4 regions of the Rothia sp. HC945 genome follow, and region 4 is predicted to be linked to each of the others. Evidence: riboswitches for the same ligand, from Rfam matches in the RefSeq annotation. Region 4 holds a riboswitch; each other region holds the start of a gene.

Region 1 (4,279 bases), on a different contig from region 4:
GGGGAAAGACCCGATCGTCGTCGTCGGGACATCGGGCAGGTTCGCTGCGATGCCGTCGGAGGCCTGCTTCCGTTGGCGCTCTACCGCGGTCTCCCGATGGCAGTCGGCCTCGGTCAGACCCGAGACCCTCTCGCGCACATCGGCATCGCGCGTGCCCCGGGCCTCGGCGCGGTGCCGAATGGCCTCATCGGACGCTTCGAGGTGATCGGCGATCGCCTCGGATCCTTCGGCCAGCCCCTTGGCCAGGATCACGGTCTCGCCGACCTTTTGGTCTGCGAACGCGAGCCACCGGAGCGGCTGATCGTTGAGCCGGTCCTCCCGGGAGGCGTCGTGCGGGACGTGGATGAGCGACGTCGACGTGCTCACCGACACTCTCGCCCCCGCCTCGTGCAGCTCCTCGAGCAGTGCGAGCGTTCTGCGCAAGTCGGTGCGCCAGATGTTCTGTCCGTTGACGACGCCGGCCACCAGAACCGGGGCATCCGCGGAAGTGAACAGCGCGAGCTGATCCGCGCTCGGTTCGCGGAGCCGTCCCCCGTCCGGGCCGGAGACCAGGTCCACGTGCACGGCATCGACCCCCGCGTCGACCAGCGGCTCCAGGAGATCCTCTGCGTCTCCGTAGGGGGTCGCGACGAGGATCGACGGGTCGTTGGGCGTCCGTGCGGCCGTCAGGTGCCGATACGCGTCACGGATGCGACCAGCCAGGTCGGACCGGTGATGCTCGGTCACGAGTGCGGGCTCCTCGATCTGAATCCACTGCGCTCCTTCGGCCGACAACTGGTCGATCAGCCGTCGATAGACCTCGACGAGATCATCGAGCCGGTCCAGAGGGTCGAAGCCTTCGGGGGCGGCGTCATCTGCCTTCGACAGCAGGAGGAAGGAGACCGGCCCCAGAAGCGCGGGTCGCAGTGGGGTATCGGAATCTCCGTTGCCGGCACGGAACTGCCCGATGAGTTCCCGCGGATCCGCGGCGAACGGGGTCTGTGGTCCGATCTCGGGAACCAGGTAGTGGTAATTGGTGTTGAACCACTTGGTCATTTCCAAAGGCCCCCGGGCCTCGTCGCCTCGGGCCAGAACGAAGGATGCGTCCCGGTCCAAACGTCCGTCCTCATCGGCGAGGTCTGCGAAACGCGTGGGCACTGCACCCGTCGCCAGGATGGCGTCGAGAACCTGATCGTAGAGGGCGAACGAGGCCGGTATCGACGAGTCCTGAGTGAGGCCGAGATCCGCGAGCCGACGCACATCCCGCGCACGCAGGGCGTCGACGGAATCGGTCAGCTCACGGGATCCGCTGCCGGAAGCCCAGTAGGATTCGAGGGCCTTCTTGAGCTCCCGGTCGCGCCCGATCCTGGGGTAACCCAAGATGCTCGCTCCAGGGAAAGGACGGCCACGGGTGGCCGACGGGCTCTCGTCGGTGATGGGGTTCGGGGCGTTGGTTTCGGTCACGGTGATCTCCTCACGTTGTTTTCTGTCGACGGACGGGTGTTTCAATGGCGTACCCCGACGCAGACCGAGTCGGTCCACGAGCTCGAGTGCTGCCGGGTGCTCGTTGAAGGTGTAGATGTGCAGGCCGGGCGCCCCGGCGTCGAGGGCCCGACGGGCGAATTCCTCGGCCGAGTCCACCCCCACGGCCAGGCGTTCGGCGAACGACCCGGCCGATTCGAGGCGGGAGGCGAGCTCCCGGTTGGGCTCGATGCCCGCCAGATCGCACACACGCAGGTACCTGCGCAGGCTGGTCACGGGCAGGATGCCGGGGATGAGCGGCAGGTCGACGTCGTTGGCGCGGGCCCGGCCGACCAGCCCGGCGTAGTCTTCCGGATCGGGGTAGACCTGGGTGATGGCGAAGTCCGCTCCTGCCCTCTGCTTCGCGAGCAGAACTTCGGTGTCGTGGTGGATGCTCGAGGATTCCGGGTGCCGAACCGGGTACGCCGCGACCCCGACCGCGAGGCGCCCCGCACACAATTTGGCCGATCCTCTGGCCTCGACGCGGCGGATGAGCTCGACGAGATGTCGGGCGAAGGGCAATTCGCCCTCGCGGAGCGAGTAGCCTTCGGGCCTGTCTCCGCGCAGGGCCAGGAGCCCCCGGACCCCGAGAGCGATGATCTCCTCGACCAGATCCTCGAGTTCGGCGGCGTTCTGCCCGGTCGAGAGGATATGGGCCAACGGCTTCAGATCGGTCTCGTCCACGAGGTGGCGCAGGAGGTCGATGCTCTGCCGTCTCCTGTCCCCTGCCAAGGCGGCCGTCACCGACACATAGTCGGGGCGCGTGGGCTCGAGTTCGGCGATGGTGGCCCTCAGGGCCTCCGCACTCAGGCTGCTGTGCGGCGGATAGAGCTCGAAGGACAGTGCTGGTCCGTCTTCACGTTTCACGCCGGGTCTCCTTTCGGTACACCCGACGGAGGCGGCGTCAGTCGATACGCGGGCCCCACGACCGAAAGCACGGGATCGGCCGGGGAATGCGCCCGGCGTCGTCGAAGGACTACCGATACACTCCATCGGACCTGGCGGGAGCACCGTGCCTCGGAACCGTTGGGGTGCACGAGGCGGTTGCTGCGGCGTCGTCGAGCCAGGTCTCTCGGCCGCTCTGGATAGATACGCAAGTATTCAAACCCGGTCTCCTGAGCGGCCGCAAGGATGAGGTGTCTTTGACGCCACGTGTCGCGTCATTGAGCACAACGACGGGCCGAAGAAATACCGGTGTCATATAAGGACGACCCACGTTTTTATGACTCAGGCACGTAAGGTTCCACGTTTTTCTCGCGCGGGAGCGACACTCCGTGAGGCTTCCGATGTCGGCGAATCGCCGTACGTCGTCGGGAACGAAACCAATTCGCGACCGAATCGTGACCATTTGTTGATTTATTTCCCGGGCTGGGCGTGAAAATCATAAATAGGCGATTTCGCATATGCGCGTTCCGGCCTGGATTCATTGTGGGTCGGTACTCCCTCATGTTTTGATGGGAAGGTCAGTTCAATCACCATTGAGAGGAAAGCATGACCGAGAATCACGAGTCCCCGGCCGGGAACCAGCCTCCTCAGTACGGGAGCAACCCCAGCGGCGGACAGCCCCAGTACCCGGGCGGACAGCCCCAGTACCAAGGCGGCGACGCAGGAAACGGTCATGGTCCTCTCCAGAACCAGGGCGGAGATCTGGCCGCACCCAAGGCCGTGAACACCGCCGCCCGGCTGATCTACATTTCAGCGGCCATCAGCCTGATCAGTTTGATCATCTCCCCGTTCGTCCTCATGGGCACCGACGAGTACAAGTCCCTGCAGGACCAGGGGCAGGGCGGCTACGCCTGGGGCATCCTCGCCGTTGGGGCCGTCTTCTCGCTGATCCTCATCGTCCTCCAGGTGCTCTCCGCCAGGGCGGCAACCCGAGGCAAGAATTGGGGCAGGATCGTCCTGCTCATTCTCGCAATCCTGAGCCTGCTCGGCCTGGGCGGTGCCTTCCAGGACGCCCCGGGAATCATTGGGGCCATCGGAACCATTCTCCTGATCATCGGCACGATCATGTTGTGGGTCGGGGAGAGCGGACGCTGGTTCAAGGAACTCAAGCAGCGCCGGAACCCCATGAATCGTTGATCCTCGGAGTGCTTTGACAGCCTCGGCAAACGAGGACCACACTGGATACAAGGCACTGGGCCGCAGGTTGCCCCGGGCTCCATTATTTAGCCGCTACGAGCGGCCTTCCGCCGAGAGGCGCACCCGGTCCAGTGCCCCATACTTCGAAAAGAACCCCCGCTTCGGCGGGGGTTCTTTTCTGTCCGGGTTCCGCCGTTGGTCGACTCTCCTCCAGGGGGGGGTCCCTCGGGGGCCAGGTCGCACACGTCGTGCGGCATGTGTCTGTCCTGCGGCCCCGGATCACGGCGCGAATGAGCTCCTCCTGCGTGGGCGTGCCCGCCCTCTCACGCGCGCCCACCCTTGTGCCTGGCCGCGCTTCTGCCCGGCCGGGCCCGCGGCGCGACGACCCCCGGCGTGCCCCCCCCCCTGCGATGACGGCCCCATTCCGGCGTGACGGCACAATCTTGTGTGAAAGCACCCGATGCCCCTCCTGCTGCGTGGCGGTTACCCAATGGAGAGGCGGTTTCCTTCGTTAGGTGGTGTCTAAACCGCCACCTAACGGAGGAAACCGCCACCGAATCGGGAAACCGCCACCCAACAGAGGATCGAATGCCACGGATTCCGGCCTCTTTTCGCCGGTAACCGGCACCGAATCGGGCAATCACCTCCTAATGAGGCAGGCCTGCTCCCTGAAAACCGTCCGTTTGTGCAGGCAACC
Region 2 (4,279 bases), 350 kb from region 4:
CATCGGCGGCTCGGGCGTACTTCTTCTCGATGATGTTCTCGACGGCGTCGTCCGCATCCTTTCGCTCGGACACATCTCCCGAATTGACCAGGATCGGCGCGATCTTGCGCAGCACCCGGAGTTGGTCGTCGCCCGGTACCGGGTCGATATCCAGGTGGGTGCGATCCCAGACCGTGCGGGCGACGTCGTCCGATATGGCTGCCTCCTCGGCGAAGACCGCGATGGCTTCCTCCCGGTGGGCGATGGCCCATTCGCGCGCGAAGGAGTACACGTCGATGACGAGTTGGGCTCCTTCCGGGTTCTGGTCGAGGAATTCCTCACGGGCATTGAGGAATCCCCAGGTGTTGAAGTCGAGATTCCGGTAGAACAACTGGTCGCCGCCTTCCTCCTGGGCCGTCGCCATGATGGGGTCCAGCCCGGCCCAGGCGTCGACCTGGTGCGTGTCCAACGCGGATCGACCGTCGGCGTGCTGGAGATTCACGATGGTCACATCATCGGCGGACAGCCCGGCCTCATCGAGGGCCTGGATCAGGAGGAAGTAGGGGTCCGTGCCGAGGGTCGCCGCGATACTGCGACCGGCGAGGTCCTCGACCGCGCGAAGGGGAGAGTCCGGCGTCCTGACCAGGGCTGACCACTCCGGCTGGGAAAAGAGGCCGATCGTTGTGATCGGCGCGCCGTTGGCACGTGCCAGAAGGGCGGCCGAGCCCGCCGTCGAGCCGACGTCTATCGCGGCGCCGATCAGACTCTGGTTGGCCTTATTGGATCCGGCAGATTTCAACCATGAGACGGACTGCCCGAGCCCTTCGGCGGCGGTCTCGAGCCACTTCTTTTTGCGAATGATCAACGACAACGGGTTGTACGTCGCGTAGTCCAGGGTGATGCTTCCGGAAGCATCCGCGTTGATGACGCCACGGCCGGCACCTTCGCCGGACATGCATCCGGACAAAGTCAGGGCGATAGCGCCGAGACCGACGCCCTTGAAGGCATCGCGACGGGAAACGGTGGTCATCGGGATCGGGTCCTTGCTGGGCATGGGGAGTTCACGGGTTCGACGTCGTGGGGGCTAGTGCGCCGTGGTGTCGACGCCGAGCAGCCCCAGGAGGTGTCCGCGCATTCGGGTCAGATCCGAGTCCTCGCGAGAACGGGGTCGGGGGAGGCCGACCTCGATGCTCTCCACGATCCCCGCGGGCTCTCCTGGGGTCGGGCGCCCCAGGACGATCACATGATCGGAGAGGTACAGTGCCTCGTCGACGTCGTGCGTCACGAGCAGAACCGTGGTGGGGTCCTGCCGATGGAGATCGAGAAGCAGGTCCTGCATCTTGAGCCGGGTCAGGGCATCGAGCGCGCCGAAGGGCTCGTCGAGCAGGAGCACCCGCGGATTCCGGGCCAGTGCCCTGGCCAGGGCCGCGCGCTGGGCCATGCCACCGGAGACCTCGCCCGGGCGGTGGCTCGCGTGCGGGGTCAGGCCAACGAGCTCGATCAGTTCGGCAACCCGTTTCCGGCCGCGGGAAGCGGGGGTTTTTCTCGGCAGACCGAGGGCGACATTGTCCGTGATCGAACGCCAGGGCAACAGGCGGGGTTCCTGGAATCCGACGGCGCACCGAGGATCGACGTCCCGAACCGGGCTGCCGTCGATCGTGACCGAGCCTTCGGTCGCGGTGTCGAGGCCCGCCGTCGCGCGCAGGAGAGTGGACTTACCGCACCCGGAGGGCCCGACGACGGCGACGATCTCACCCGGTTGCACCGTAAAGCTCACGTCCCGAAGGACCTGAGTGCGCGCCCCGCTACGGGACGAGGTGCGGAAAGACTTCCCGACATCGTGGAATCGGACCGACGCGGCGTCGGCCTCCAAGGCACGGGTGGCCTCCGAGGCGCGGGCCGAACTCACAATCAATCACTCCATCGAACCCTGGCGTTAGCACCGTATTCTCCCTAGGCCCTGTGGGACATGCGGCCATTGCGGGGAGAAGGTTGCTGCGACGTCGTCGAGCCAGGTCTCTCGGTCGCTCTGGATGGTTTTCCCCTCCAGATTAAGCGCGTCCTCCGGGGCCGCTCCAACTCGGCCCGGACTGTTTCGGGAGATGAAACGGCGTGCGTCAAAGTGCGTCATCCGGGCGGTTGGCCGGCCCGCGTGGAGGCTGGGCAGTTCGCGGCTCCTCCGAGGGGGTCTCGCCTCGTCGCTCGTTCACGCCGCACCGAGTCTGAATTGACGCACATCACACCAGGTGCCATATTAGTGAACGAACGGTCGGTAATTCCCCACGGGCCGAACAGCTGAAACCGAACGCCTGAACAGGAGCTTCCATGCCCGAAATGCCAGCAGCCTTCCTCGTCGGCGGAGCCCGCACCCCGGTCGGGCGGTATGGGGGTGCACTGTCCTCGGTCCGGCCCGACGACCTCGCGGCACTCTGCATCAAGAGCGTCGTGGAGGAAGCAAACATCGACCCCGCCGACGTCGACGAGGTCATCCTGGGAAATGCGAACGGAGCGGGCGAGGAGAACCGCAACGTCGCACGCCTGGCCTGGCTGCTTGCGGGGTACCCGGACACTGTGCCGGGGATGACCGTCAACCGCCTGTGCGCCTCCGGAATGTCGGCCATCACGACGGCTTCGCAGATGATCACATCAGGGGCCGCGGACATCGTCGTCGCCGGCGGCGTGGAATCGATGTCTCGCGCACCCTGGGTCATGGAAAAGCCCACCCGTCCCTTCGCCAAACCCGGGGAGGTGTTCGACACCTCGATCGGGTGGCGTTTCGTGAACCCCAAGTTCGTGGATGGCCCCTTGTCCCGCGACGGCAAGGCCACCTATTCGATGCCCGAGACCGCGGAAGAGGTGGCCCGCACCGACGGAATCACTCGCGAAGAAGCCGACGAATTCGCGGTGCGCTCGCAGGAGAACGCCACGGCGGCCATCGAGGCCGGGAGGTTCGCGGACGAAATCGTCCCGGTCGAGGTTGCCGGCAGGAAGGGCGATATCACCGTGGTCGATACGGACGAAGGCCCCCGCCCTGGCACGACCGCCGAGGCCCTGGGCAAGCTCAGGCCCGTGGTCGGTGGGGGATCCGTGGTCACCGCAGGCAACTCGTCCGCGCTCAACGACGGCGCGTCGGCCATCATCGTGGCCAGCGAGAAGGCAGTCGAGAAATACGGCCTCACGGCGCGCGCACGCGTGGTGGACGGTGCATCCGCCGGTGTCCCGCCGGAGATCATGGGCATCGGTCCCGTGCCGGCGAGTCGGAAAGTGCTCGAACGTTCGGGGTGGGGCATTGAGGATCTGGGGGCGGTGGAGCTCAACGAAGCCTTCGCGACGCAGTCCCTCGCCTCGATCCGCCGCCTCGGGCTGAACCCCGACATCGTGAACCGGGACGGCGGGGCCATCGCCCTGGGTCACCCCCTCGGATCCTCCGGGTCCCGTATCACGATCACCCTGTTGGGCCGCATGGAACGCGAAGGCGCGTCCAAGGGCCTCGCGACCATGTGCATCGGCGTCGGCCAGGGTGCGGCGCTGCTTCTCGAAAGGGCTTAAACCATGGAATTGACCGGAGACTTCACCGCAATCGAGATCGAGAGTCGCGAGGACAGGCTTCACGTCCGCCTCAATCGACCTGAAGTCCGCAACGCGATCGACGCGACCATGATCGAGGAGTTGCACAGGGTGTGCGCCCACCTCGAGGCCGAACCCAAGATCCTGATCCTGTCCGGGACGGAGGTCAACGGCAAGGGGGTTTTCGCGTCCGGCGCCGACATCGCCCAGCTGCGCGAACGGCGTCGTGATGATGCGCTGCGAGGGATCAATTCCCGGCTGTTCGACCGGCTCGGAAGCCTCCCCATGCCCGTTGTCGCGGCGCTGGACGGATACGCCCTCGGCGGCGGCGCCGAACTCGCGTGGGCGGCGGACTTCCGCATCGGAACACCCCAAACCAAGGTCGGGCAGCCCGAAACCGGACTCGGGATCGTGGCAGCAGCCGGCGCTATGTGGCGCCTCAAAGAGCTGGCAGGAGAGCCTCTGGCCAAGGAACTGTTGTTTGCGGGTCGTATGCTGGACGCCGATGAAGCCCTCGACGCCGGCCTCATCACCGAAATTCACGAGCCCGAAGACCTTCTCGACGCCGCTCATCGGCTCGCGGATCGCATCGCCAAGCAGGATCCCCTTGCGGTTCGCATCGCCAAGGGCGTGTTCCACGCGCCCCGCGAGGCCCACCCGTACGTGGACGAGCTCGCTCAGGCGGTTCTGTTCGAGTCCCCCGCCAAATTCGATCGCATGCAGTCCTTCCTGG
Region 3 (4,279 bases), on a different contig from region 4:
CACTGGTCGATTCCGAGGCCATCCGCCAGCACGGCTTCGGCCCGCACGGAATCCCGGATCGTGGTCAGGGGAAACCTGGATCCCCACGGACGCCGCTCCGGATCGATCGTCGCCGGCGCCGGGGACGACGGCCCGGTCGATCCGTAACAGCCGCCGATGATGTTCGGACACACAACGAAGTACTGGTCGGTGTCGATCGCTGCACCCGGTCCGATGAGCCCTTCCCACCAGCCTTCTTCCTCGGCTGCCCGGCGCTCGAGATCACTCGCCCCCTCCGGGGCCTCACCGTGCGCCGCGTGCGTGTCCCCGGTCAGGGCGTGAAGAACCAGGACGGCGTTGGACGCGTCCTGGTTCAACGTCCCCCAGGTCTCGTACGCGATGGTGGCATCGGAGATCACGGCGCCGGAGTCCACCAGAAGGTCGCCGACGTCGTAGTAATTGACTACGCCGTCTCCCCTGGTCTCGGCCTTGCGCGCACCGGTACCAACGATCGTCACGTCTGCTCCTCGTTCGTCTATTGCCCGTTCGCGGATACAGGTTCTGCGGATACGGTCGCGCCGTCCGCGGATGTCAGCGCGTCGAAACCGTGCTCGAGATCGGCCAGGATGTCGTCTATGTGCTCCAGCCCCACGGAAAGCCTGACGAATCCGGGAGCCACGCCCGCATCGCGAAGCTCCTTCTCCGAAAGCTGCGAGTGCGTGGTCGAGGCGGGGTGGATGACCAACGAGTGCACGTCCCCGATGTTGGCGACGTTGGAGTGAAGCTGGAGGGAATCCACGAAGGTCCGGGCCGGCTCCGCACCCCCCTCGAGTTCGAAGCCGACGACCGCTCCGACGCCCTGGGGCGCGTATTTCCGGCCGAGGTCATACCAGGGCGAGGACTCGAGACCCGCATAGTGCACGCGCGTCACGTCGGGACGAGCTTCAAGCCATGTGGCGACCTTGCGAGCGTTCTCGACGTGCCTCTCCACGCGAAGGGAAAGAGTTTCGAGGCCGATGGAAATATTGAATGCGTTCGTCGGCGAGATGGAGGCACCGAGGTCACGCAACAGGGTCACACGTGCCCGCAGTATGTAGGAGAGATTGACCCCGAAGACGCCGTTGGGGCCGAGGTCTTCGGCGAAGACCAGGCCGTGGTAGCTGGGATCCGGGGTATTGAACTGCGGGAACCGGTCCGGGTACTTCGAATAATCGAAATTGCCGGAATCGACGATCACGCCCCCGATGCTGTTTCCATGCCCTCCGAGGTATTTGGTCGCCGAGTGCACGACGACGTCGGCGCCCCATTCGAACGGCTTGACGAGGTACGGGGTGGGCACCGTGTTGTCCACGACCAACGGCACACCGACTTCGTGAGCGAGTTCGGCCAACGGCTCGATATCGAACACGTCGCTACGCGGATTCGGCACGGTCTCGCCGTAGAAAACCTTGGTGTTCGGCCGGACCGCGGCACGCCAGGCCTCCGGGTTGTCGAAGTCCTCCACGAATGTGGTCTCGATGCCGTAGGAACTCAAGGTGTGCTTGAGGAGGTTGTACGTGCCGCCATAAAGGCTGGGGCTCGCGACCACGTGGTCCCCGGCCCTCGCGATATTAAGGATCGCGATGGTGATGGCTGCTTGACCGGACGCGACCAGAAGGGCGCCGACGCCGCCTTCGAGCGCAGCGATGCGGTTCTCGACGACTTCCTGGGTCGGGTTCGTCAAGCGCGAATAGATGGGGCCGAGTTCCTTCAGCCCGAAGCGGTTGGCCGCCTGCTCGGCGTCGTCGAACACGAAGGACGTCGTTTGGTAGATCGGCAATGCCCGCGCACCGGTCGCGGAATCCGGATCCTGTCCGGCGTGAATTTGCTGTGTCTCGAACTTCCAGCCCTGCGGTGCGGAAGGAGTGGGAAGACCTTGAGTGCTCATTTTTGCTCCTGTCAATGTCGAGGGGCATGGAGCGACCGGCCGTCTTCCGATCCATCAGCACCCGGGTCGACCCGGAACCCTCTGGTTCACCGGGGAATACGAGTCTCACTGATCGAGACGACCGGGCACACCGCGCCCGCGCTTGCGATCGCTGTTTCGCGACCACCAGGTCCTCACCCAGGGCACCCCACCGCGGTTGGAGGGTTGCCGGCCAGCAAGCTGGGGCTTTGCGCTGGCTCTCTTGACCCGATACAAGGTTTTCGCATGGGCGGAGCGCGCGTCAAGTACCGGCGTCATACTGCACCCACGTGAAACGTCATGACATTTATGACGTGAGCGAGACCATTGCGTACCCTGTCTCATGGTCGTCCGGTGTCGGACCGGGCGGCACCATCATCGACCGCCCCGAAGGAAGACCGTGAGCCAGGAGAAAAACCCGTCCCCGAGAAGGGGCGGAACGGGAACCGCGGGCGACGTCGCCGACAACCCGCAGACGTCGCTCAGGCGCGGGCTGACCCTGCGTCACATTCGCTTCATTGCCCTCGGCTCGGCCATCGGCACGGGCCTGTTCCTCGGGTCCGCGGACGCCATCCAGTTCGCCGGCCCCTCGGTGCTTCTGGCGTACGTCATCGGTGGTGCGGCGGTGTTCATGGTCATGCGTGCCATGGGCGAAATGGCCCTGGTCCACCCGGTCCCCGGCTCTTTCGCCGACTATGCGACCGAATATTTGGGCCGCTGGGCGGGATTCGTCACGGGATGGAGTTTTGCTTTCGAGATGGCGCTAGTCGCCGTCGCAGACGTCACGGCCTTTTCCCTCTACATGAAGTTCTGGTTCCCGACCACGCCGAGCTGGATATGGATCGTCTCGGTCGTCGCGATCATCATGGCGGTCAACCTCACCAAGGTGAAGGTCTACGGCGAGGTCGAGTTCTGGCTGACCCTGGTGAAGGTCGGTGCCATCGTGGCGATGATCGTCGGCGGCCTGGCACTGATCGTCTTCGGTGTTCAGTTGCACCAGGAGATCCAGCCGTCCGTGACGAACCTGTGGGAACAGGGTGGCTTCTTCCCTCACGGGTTCTCCGGTTTCTTGGCCTGTTTCACCGTGGTCATGTTCGCCTTCGGGGGCGTGGAAAACATCGGAATCACCGCGGGCGAGGCCGAAGACCCCGAGAAATCCATCCCCGGGGCGATCAACACCGTCCCGGTGCGCATCCTGCTCTTCTATGTCCTCACGATGGGCGTGATCATGTCCCTCTACCCCTGGAGCAGCATCGGCGACGAAGGCTCTCCTTTCGTACAGATCTTCTCCGGGTTGGGCATCCCGGCGGCCGCCCACATCCTGAACGTGGTGGTTCTTACGGCTGCCGTCTCTGCGATCAATTCGGACATCTACGGGGCCGGGCGGATGCTGTACGGTCTCGCCCAACGCGGTCTCGCGCCGCGCTCCTTCAGCCGAGTATCGTCGCGGGGCACTCCCAGCATGACGGTGGCCGCGATGGGCATCGTGCTCGTGGCAGGGGTGCTGGTCAATCACTTCTTCGAGAATGCATTCCTCTACGTCGCAACCCTGGTGACGTTCGCTACGGTTCTGGTCTGGGTCATGATCCTGGTGACGCACCTGGCCATGCGACGCCGACGCTCCCGCGAGGGCTCGGGGCCCTCCCGCTTCCCGACTCCCTGGTGGCCGGCCGCTTCCTGGCTCGCGCTGGCCTTCATGATCGGCGTCGTCGTGCTTCTCGGGTTCTTCGAGGACACTCGCATGTCCCTCATCATCGGGGCGGTGTGGGTGATCCTCCTGGCCCTCGCTTACCCCCTGACTCGTCGCACGCGCGAGGCCGTCGACACCACGGAGATTCGGTAGGAACGTCCGTCCGGGGCGGCGGCGCCGGTGCTTTCGAACGTAGGCTGGGATGCATGACTTCACCTCGTTCTCGTGAAACCGCACGCCCCACCTGGAATACCGACGCCGTGCCCCCGGAGACCCGGAAAGCGCCGACCACGCGCTCGATGCACGGACACGACGTCGTGGACGACTACGAGTGGCTTCGAGCCAAGGACGACCCCCAGGTGATCGAACACCTCGAGCGGGAGAACGCCTATGCCGAGGCCGTGACCTCGGGGCTCGGGACGCTGCGCTCCTCGATCTTCGGGGAGATCAGATCCCGAACCCAGGAGACCGATTTGTCGGTCCCCAACCGGCTCGGCGACTGGTGGTATTTCCGCAGAACCGTCGAGGGAAAGAATTACGCGAGTTTCTGCCGTGTCCCCGCCCTGAACACCGGTGATCTGCGCGCGGACTGGACCCCGCCCGAAGTTCCTGCGGACGCCGCCCTCGACGGCGAGGAGGTTCTCCTCGACTGCAACGAGCTGGCC
Region 4 (4,279 bases):
GCCCCACGCGATCGGACCCGTCGGCGCTCTCGCCGCCATCGAGTTCGGTGCGGCGGTTCTCGCGATCTCGGCCCTGAGCTTTCTCGGATTCGGGACCCAGCCGCCCGACCCCGAATGGGGCCTCCTGATCTCCGAGGGCCGGGACTACCTCGCCAGTTCGTGGTGGATGACCGTGATCCCCGGGCTGGTGATCGCGGGCGTCGTCGTATCCGTCAATCGCATTGCCCACGCCCTCCAAACGGAGAGGAGACCATCATGACTCCCTGGACCCCAACCCTGGCACGATCCCGAGCACAGCAGCGCGCCGCGGAAACACAACCCGCGGCGTCCGGACCCATGGACGCGAACCATCACGAGGCGGATACCGAAGGGTCGGGCCGCGCTCACGTGGATCACGGGCCCGACAACCAGATCGCCGCCCTCACCCTGCGCGAACTGACCGTGCGCTACGCACCCACCGCGTCTCCCGCGGTCGAGGGCGTATCGCTGACCGTACCGGTCGGGCAGACCCTGGCCGTCGTCGGGGAATCCGGATCGGGCAAATCGACCACCGCCGCCGTGGCCGCCGGGTTGCTCCCGGGTTCCGCGCACGCACGAACGGCCGAACAACGGCTGATGGGACAGGACATGCGCGGCGCCTCCGAGAAGGCGTGGAAGCACGTCCGCGGCGACCTGCTGGGATACGTTCCCCAGGACACCGGGACGGGTCTCAACCCGGTGCGCACGATTTCTTCCCAGCTGTCCGAGACGCTGCGGGCCGCGGGAATCGCGCGTCGCCAGGCCGCCGCACGGATCACGACGGCGCTCGCCGACGTCGGACTCGACCCCGAACTCCACGGGTCGCGGTACCCGCACGAACTCTCCGGGGGCCAGCGCCAGCGGGTCCTCATCGCCCTCGCTCTCGCGCGTGAACCCCGTCTCGTGATCGCCGACGAGCCGACCTCCGCGCTCGACGTCTCGGCCCAGAAGAGCATCCTGGACCTCCTGGAGGATCGGGTCGCCCGTGCAGGAGCAGGCCTGTTGCTGATCACGCACGACCTCGGTGTGGCCCGCGATCGCGCGGACCGTATCCTGGTCATGGAGAAAGGTCGTGTGGTGGAAGAAGGGCGCGCTGAACGCGTCTTCGCCGACCCCCAGCACGAATACACTCGGAGACTGATGTCGGCGTCGCCGGCGGTGCACGCGGTACCGGACCGGAAAACCGGCGCCGTTCCGGAGGGAACCACGCCCGTGGTGCGAGCCAAGGGGCTCAACAAGGCTTTCGGTGCGGGACCGCACCGGGTCCAGGCAGTGACCGACGTCGACCTCGAGCTGGCCCCCGGGCGCACGCTGGGGATCGTGGGCGAATCGGGGTCCGGAAAATCGACGACGGCACGCATTCTCCTCGGCCTGGAATCCTACGACCAGGGGGTCTTGGAGGTCTTCGGGAAAACCCTGGCACGGAACAGGCGACAGGGGAGAGAACTGGCCACTCGGGCGCGCTTCGTCCATCAGGATCCGACGGGTTCCCTCGACCCGAAATACACCGTGGCCGCATCGATCGGGGAACCATTGCGCGGCTTCCGCATCGGATCCCGCGCGGAGCGTGCGGAACGCGTCACCGAGCTCCTGGACCTCGTGGCTCTCCCTCGTGACCTGGCCGGTCGCCGACCCGCGGAGCTCTCCGGGGGCCAAAGGCAACGCGTCTCGATCGCTCGGGCGCTCGCGGTCGATCCCGAGCTCATCGTGCTGGACGAACCGGTCTCGGCGCTTGATGTTTCGGTCCAGGCCCAGATCCTTGATCTCCTGGCCGACCTCCAGGAGCGACTGGGGCTCTCGTACGTGTTCATCAGTCACGACCTGGCCGTCATCCGCCAGATCTCCGACGACGTCCTGGTCATGGCCGAGGGGCGCGTGATCGAGTCCGGACCGGCGGGGGAAGTCTTCGACGCCCCGCGGGAGCGACTGACTCGGACACTCATCGACGCGGTCCCCGGAACCCGTCACGATGGCGACCCCGCGAACGTCATATGACGTCTTCGGGCTTCGGGTGAACCGTGTGTGACGTGGCGGCGGAATCGGAGGTCATGTCCTTCCGAGGCCGCTGACTAGGTTGTAAGTTCACTATCAGGATCACGAGCACCGGTCTTGAAGCTCTGGCTGACCGGTCGGCAACCCTTTCCGCTGTGATGGGGTGCCCCAGATGAAGATCCGGCCGGGAGCACACCGCTCCCCGGCAAGCACGGCGTCACGAGAAGGACTCGGCGCCCCGCCTTCGAGGGGGATCACGATGTCAGCAGACGAATACCCGCAGGCACCCGGGCTCGGCACGGTGCAGATCCACGGTGGAACGGCCGACCAGCCGTCGGCCCGCCCGGTTCGACCGCCGCTTTACCTGACCGCCTCCTACGAATTCGATACTCTGCGCGATGCCAGGGAATGCTTCGGCCAGCGGGAACCCGGATTCACGTACTCGAGGACCGGAAGCCCCACCGTGGGACTTCTGGAACGTCGCCTGGCCGAGCTCGAGGGCGGCGTCGGTGCCGTCGCGACGTCCTCCGGACAGGCCGCGCTGACCCTGACCCTTCTTGCCTTGGCCGGGCGCTCGGGGCAGAGCCAGGACGGCGAGCCGCACCCCGAGATTCCCGCGGGACACGTGGTCGCTTCGAACCGCATCTACGGCGGCACCGCCGACCTCCTCAACGACACGCTCGCCGAGGCGGGCATCGCCGTGACGTGGGTCGACCCTCATCGCCCGAACGAGTGGGAACGAGCCGTGACGGAACGGACCCGGGCCTTCCTCGTGGAATCCATCGGAAACCCGCACGCCGATCTCCCGGACATTCCTGAGCTCGCAGCCGTCGCACACGCCGCCGGAGCCGCGCTCGTGGTGGACAACACCCTTGCGACGCCGCACCTCCTGCAACCGGGAAGACTCGGGGCCGACGTCGTCGTTCACTCGGTCACGAAGTACCTGACCGGCAACGGCAGCGCGCTGGCCGGAATCGTTGTGGACACCGGACGGTTCTCGCCGAGCAGTGATGCGGCCCGATGGCCGCAGTTCACCGCGCCGCGCCGCCGATTCGGCAATCAGTCGTTGGTCGCGGGGCACGGCGAGCATGGGGCCTTCCTTCACCTCGTCAGGGCGCAGCTGCTCAACGATCTCGGCCCGAGCCTGGCGCCGTGGAATGCACAGCAGGCACTGGAAGGCATCGAGACCCTGGACGTCCGGGTAGACCGTCACTGCCGGGTCGCGGAAGGGATCGCCCGGCGCTTGGCCGCCCATCCCCGCGTGCGGAGCGTGCGGCACCCGAGCCTCCCCGGCTCGAGCGACGCCGCGATCGCCGATCGCGACTTCCCGCGCGGTACCGGGGCGGTCCTCTCCTTCGAGATCGACGGGACAACGGACGACGTCGAGCGATTCTTCGACTCGTTGGAACTGTTCAAGCTCGCCGCCAACCTCGGCGACGGACGCTCGATGGCGACCCACCCCGCGTGGACGACCCACTGTCGGCTCACGCCCGAACTCAGGGAGGCAGGAGAGATCACCGAGCGGACCGTTCGGTTGGCTCTCGGGCGCGAAGACGTCGAGGACCTGTGGCAGGACCTCTCGACGTCGCTCGACAGGGTCACCGGAACCGGCCCGAACCAGGCACCCACCGCACGCGAGAAGGAGACCGTACGAGCATGACCGCGACGCAAGACATCAACGATCTCGGGTCACGCCGGCCTGCGCAGGACGGGACCTCCGCGAGGACGGAGCCGTCCGTGGTTCGGCCCGGATTCAGAACGACTGCTGTCCATGCAGGTCAGGAACCGGACCCGCTGACGGGGGCCGTGATCCCGCCCATCTACCAGACCTCGACGTTCACGCAGGACGGGGTCGAGACGCTCAAGAGCGGATACGAGTACTCGCGCGGCGGAAACCCGACGCGCACCGCCCTGGAGACGCAACTCGCGCAGGTCGAGAACGGGAGCCACGCCTTTGCCTTCGCGTCGGGGATCGCCGCGGAGGACGCCCTTCTGCGTTCGGTGCTCCGTCCCGGAAACACCGTGGTGGCGGCGGCGGAGACCTATGGCGGGACCCATCGCCTCCTCAGCCAGTTGTATTCCAGGTGGGGAGTCGAGACCGCGTTCGTGCCCCCGGCCAGAACCGACGAGCGCGACCGCCTGCTGGCGGATCCGTCCGCGACCGTTCTTTGGGTCGAGACCCCGACCAACCCCTTGCTGAGCATCGTCGACCTCCGCGAATGGGCTGAGGCCGCTCATGCCGCCGGAGCTCTGCTGGTCGTGGACAACA

Evidence for each region. A riboswitch is a leader RNA that binds a small molecule or an ion and turns the genes downstream of it on or off. The one in region 4 is predicted to bind S-adenosylmethionine.
Region 1: it holds a riboswitch for S-adenosylmethionine, as region 4 does, so the genes downstream of both, metE (5-methyltetrahydropteroyltriglutamate--homocysteine S-methyltransferase) here and AB0Y14_RS07750 (PLP-dependent transferase) in region 4, are expected to answer to the same signal.
Region 2: it holds a riboswitch for S-adenosylmethionine, as region 4 does, so the genes downstream of both, AB0Y14_RS06230 (ABC transporter ATP-binding protein) here and AB0Y14_RS07750 (PLP-dependent transferase) in region 4, are expected to answer to the same signal.
Region 3: it holds a riboswitch for S-adenosylmethionine, as region 4 does, so the genes downstream of both, AB0Y14_RS09190 (bifunctional o-acetylhomoserine/o-acetylserine sulfhydrylase) here and AB0Y14_RS07750 (PLP-dependent transferase) in region 4, are expected to answer to the same signal.

Annotation. Positions count from the first base shown of each region.
Region 1 is NZ_JBFCSN010000003.1:99,615-103,893, forward strand. It holds gene metE (5-methyltetrahydropteroyltriglutamate--homocysteine S-methyltransferase) at 1-2,367, opposite strand, end outside; SAM riboswitch class I at 2,487-2,592, opposite strand; gene AB0Y14_RS10475 (hypothetical protein) at 2,992-3,582, shown strand.
Region 2 is NZ_JBFCSN010000001.1:1,403,283-1,407,561, reverse strand. It holds gene AB0Y14_RS06235 (aliphatic sulfonate ABC transporter substrate-binding protein) at 1-1,009, opposite strand, end outside; gene AB0Y14_RS06230 (ABC transporter ATP-binding protein) at 1,064-1,888, opposite strand; SAM riboswitch class I at 1,897-2,019, opposite strand; gene AB0Y14_RS06225 (thiolase family protein) at 2,305-3,528, shown strand; gene AB0Y14_RS06220 (enoyl-CoA hydratase/isomerase family protein) at 3,532-4,279, shown strand, end outside.
Region 3 is NZ_JBFCSN010000002.1:133,386-137,664, forward strand. It holds gene metX (homoserine O-acetyltransferase MetX) at 1-497, opposite strand, end outside; gene AB0Y14_RS09190 (bifunctional o-acetylhomoserine/o-acetylserine sulfhydrylase) at 515-1,906, opposite strand; SAM riboswitch class IV at 2,040-2,153, opposite strand; gene AB0Y14_RS09195 (amino acid permease) at 2,268-3,767, shown strand; gene AB0Y14_RS09200 (S9 family peptidase) at 3,821-4,279, shown strand, end outside.
Region 4 is NZ_JBFCSN010000001.1:1,749,600-1,753,878, reverse strand. It holds gene AB0Y14_RS07760 (ABC transporter permease) at 1-259, shown strand, start outside; gene AB0Y14_RS07755 (dipeptide ABC transporter ATP-binding protein) at 256-2,013, shown strand; SAM riboswitch class IV at 2,111-2,228, shown strand; gene AB0Y14_RS07750 (PLP-dependent transferase) at 2,270-3,670, shown strand; gene AB0Y14_RS07745 (cystathionine gamma-synthase) at 3,667-4,279, shown strand, end outside.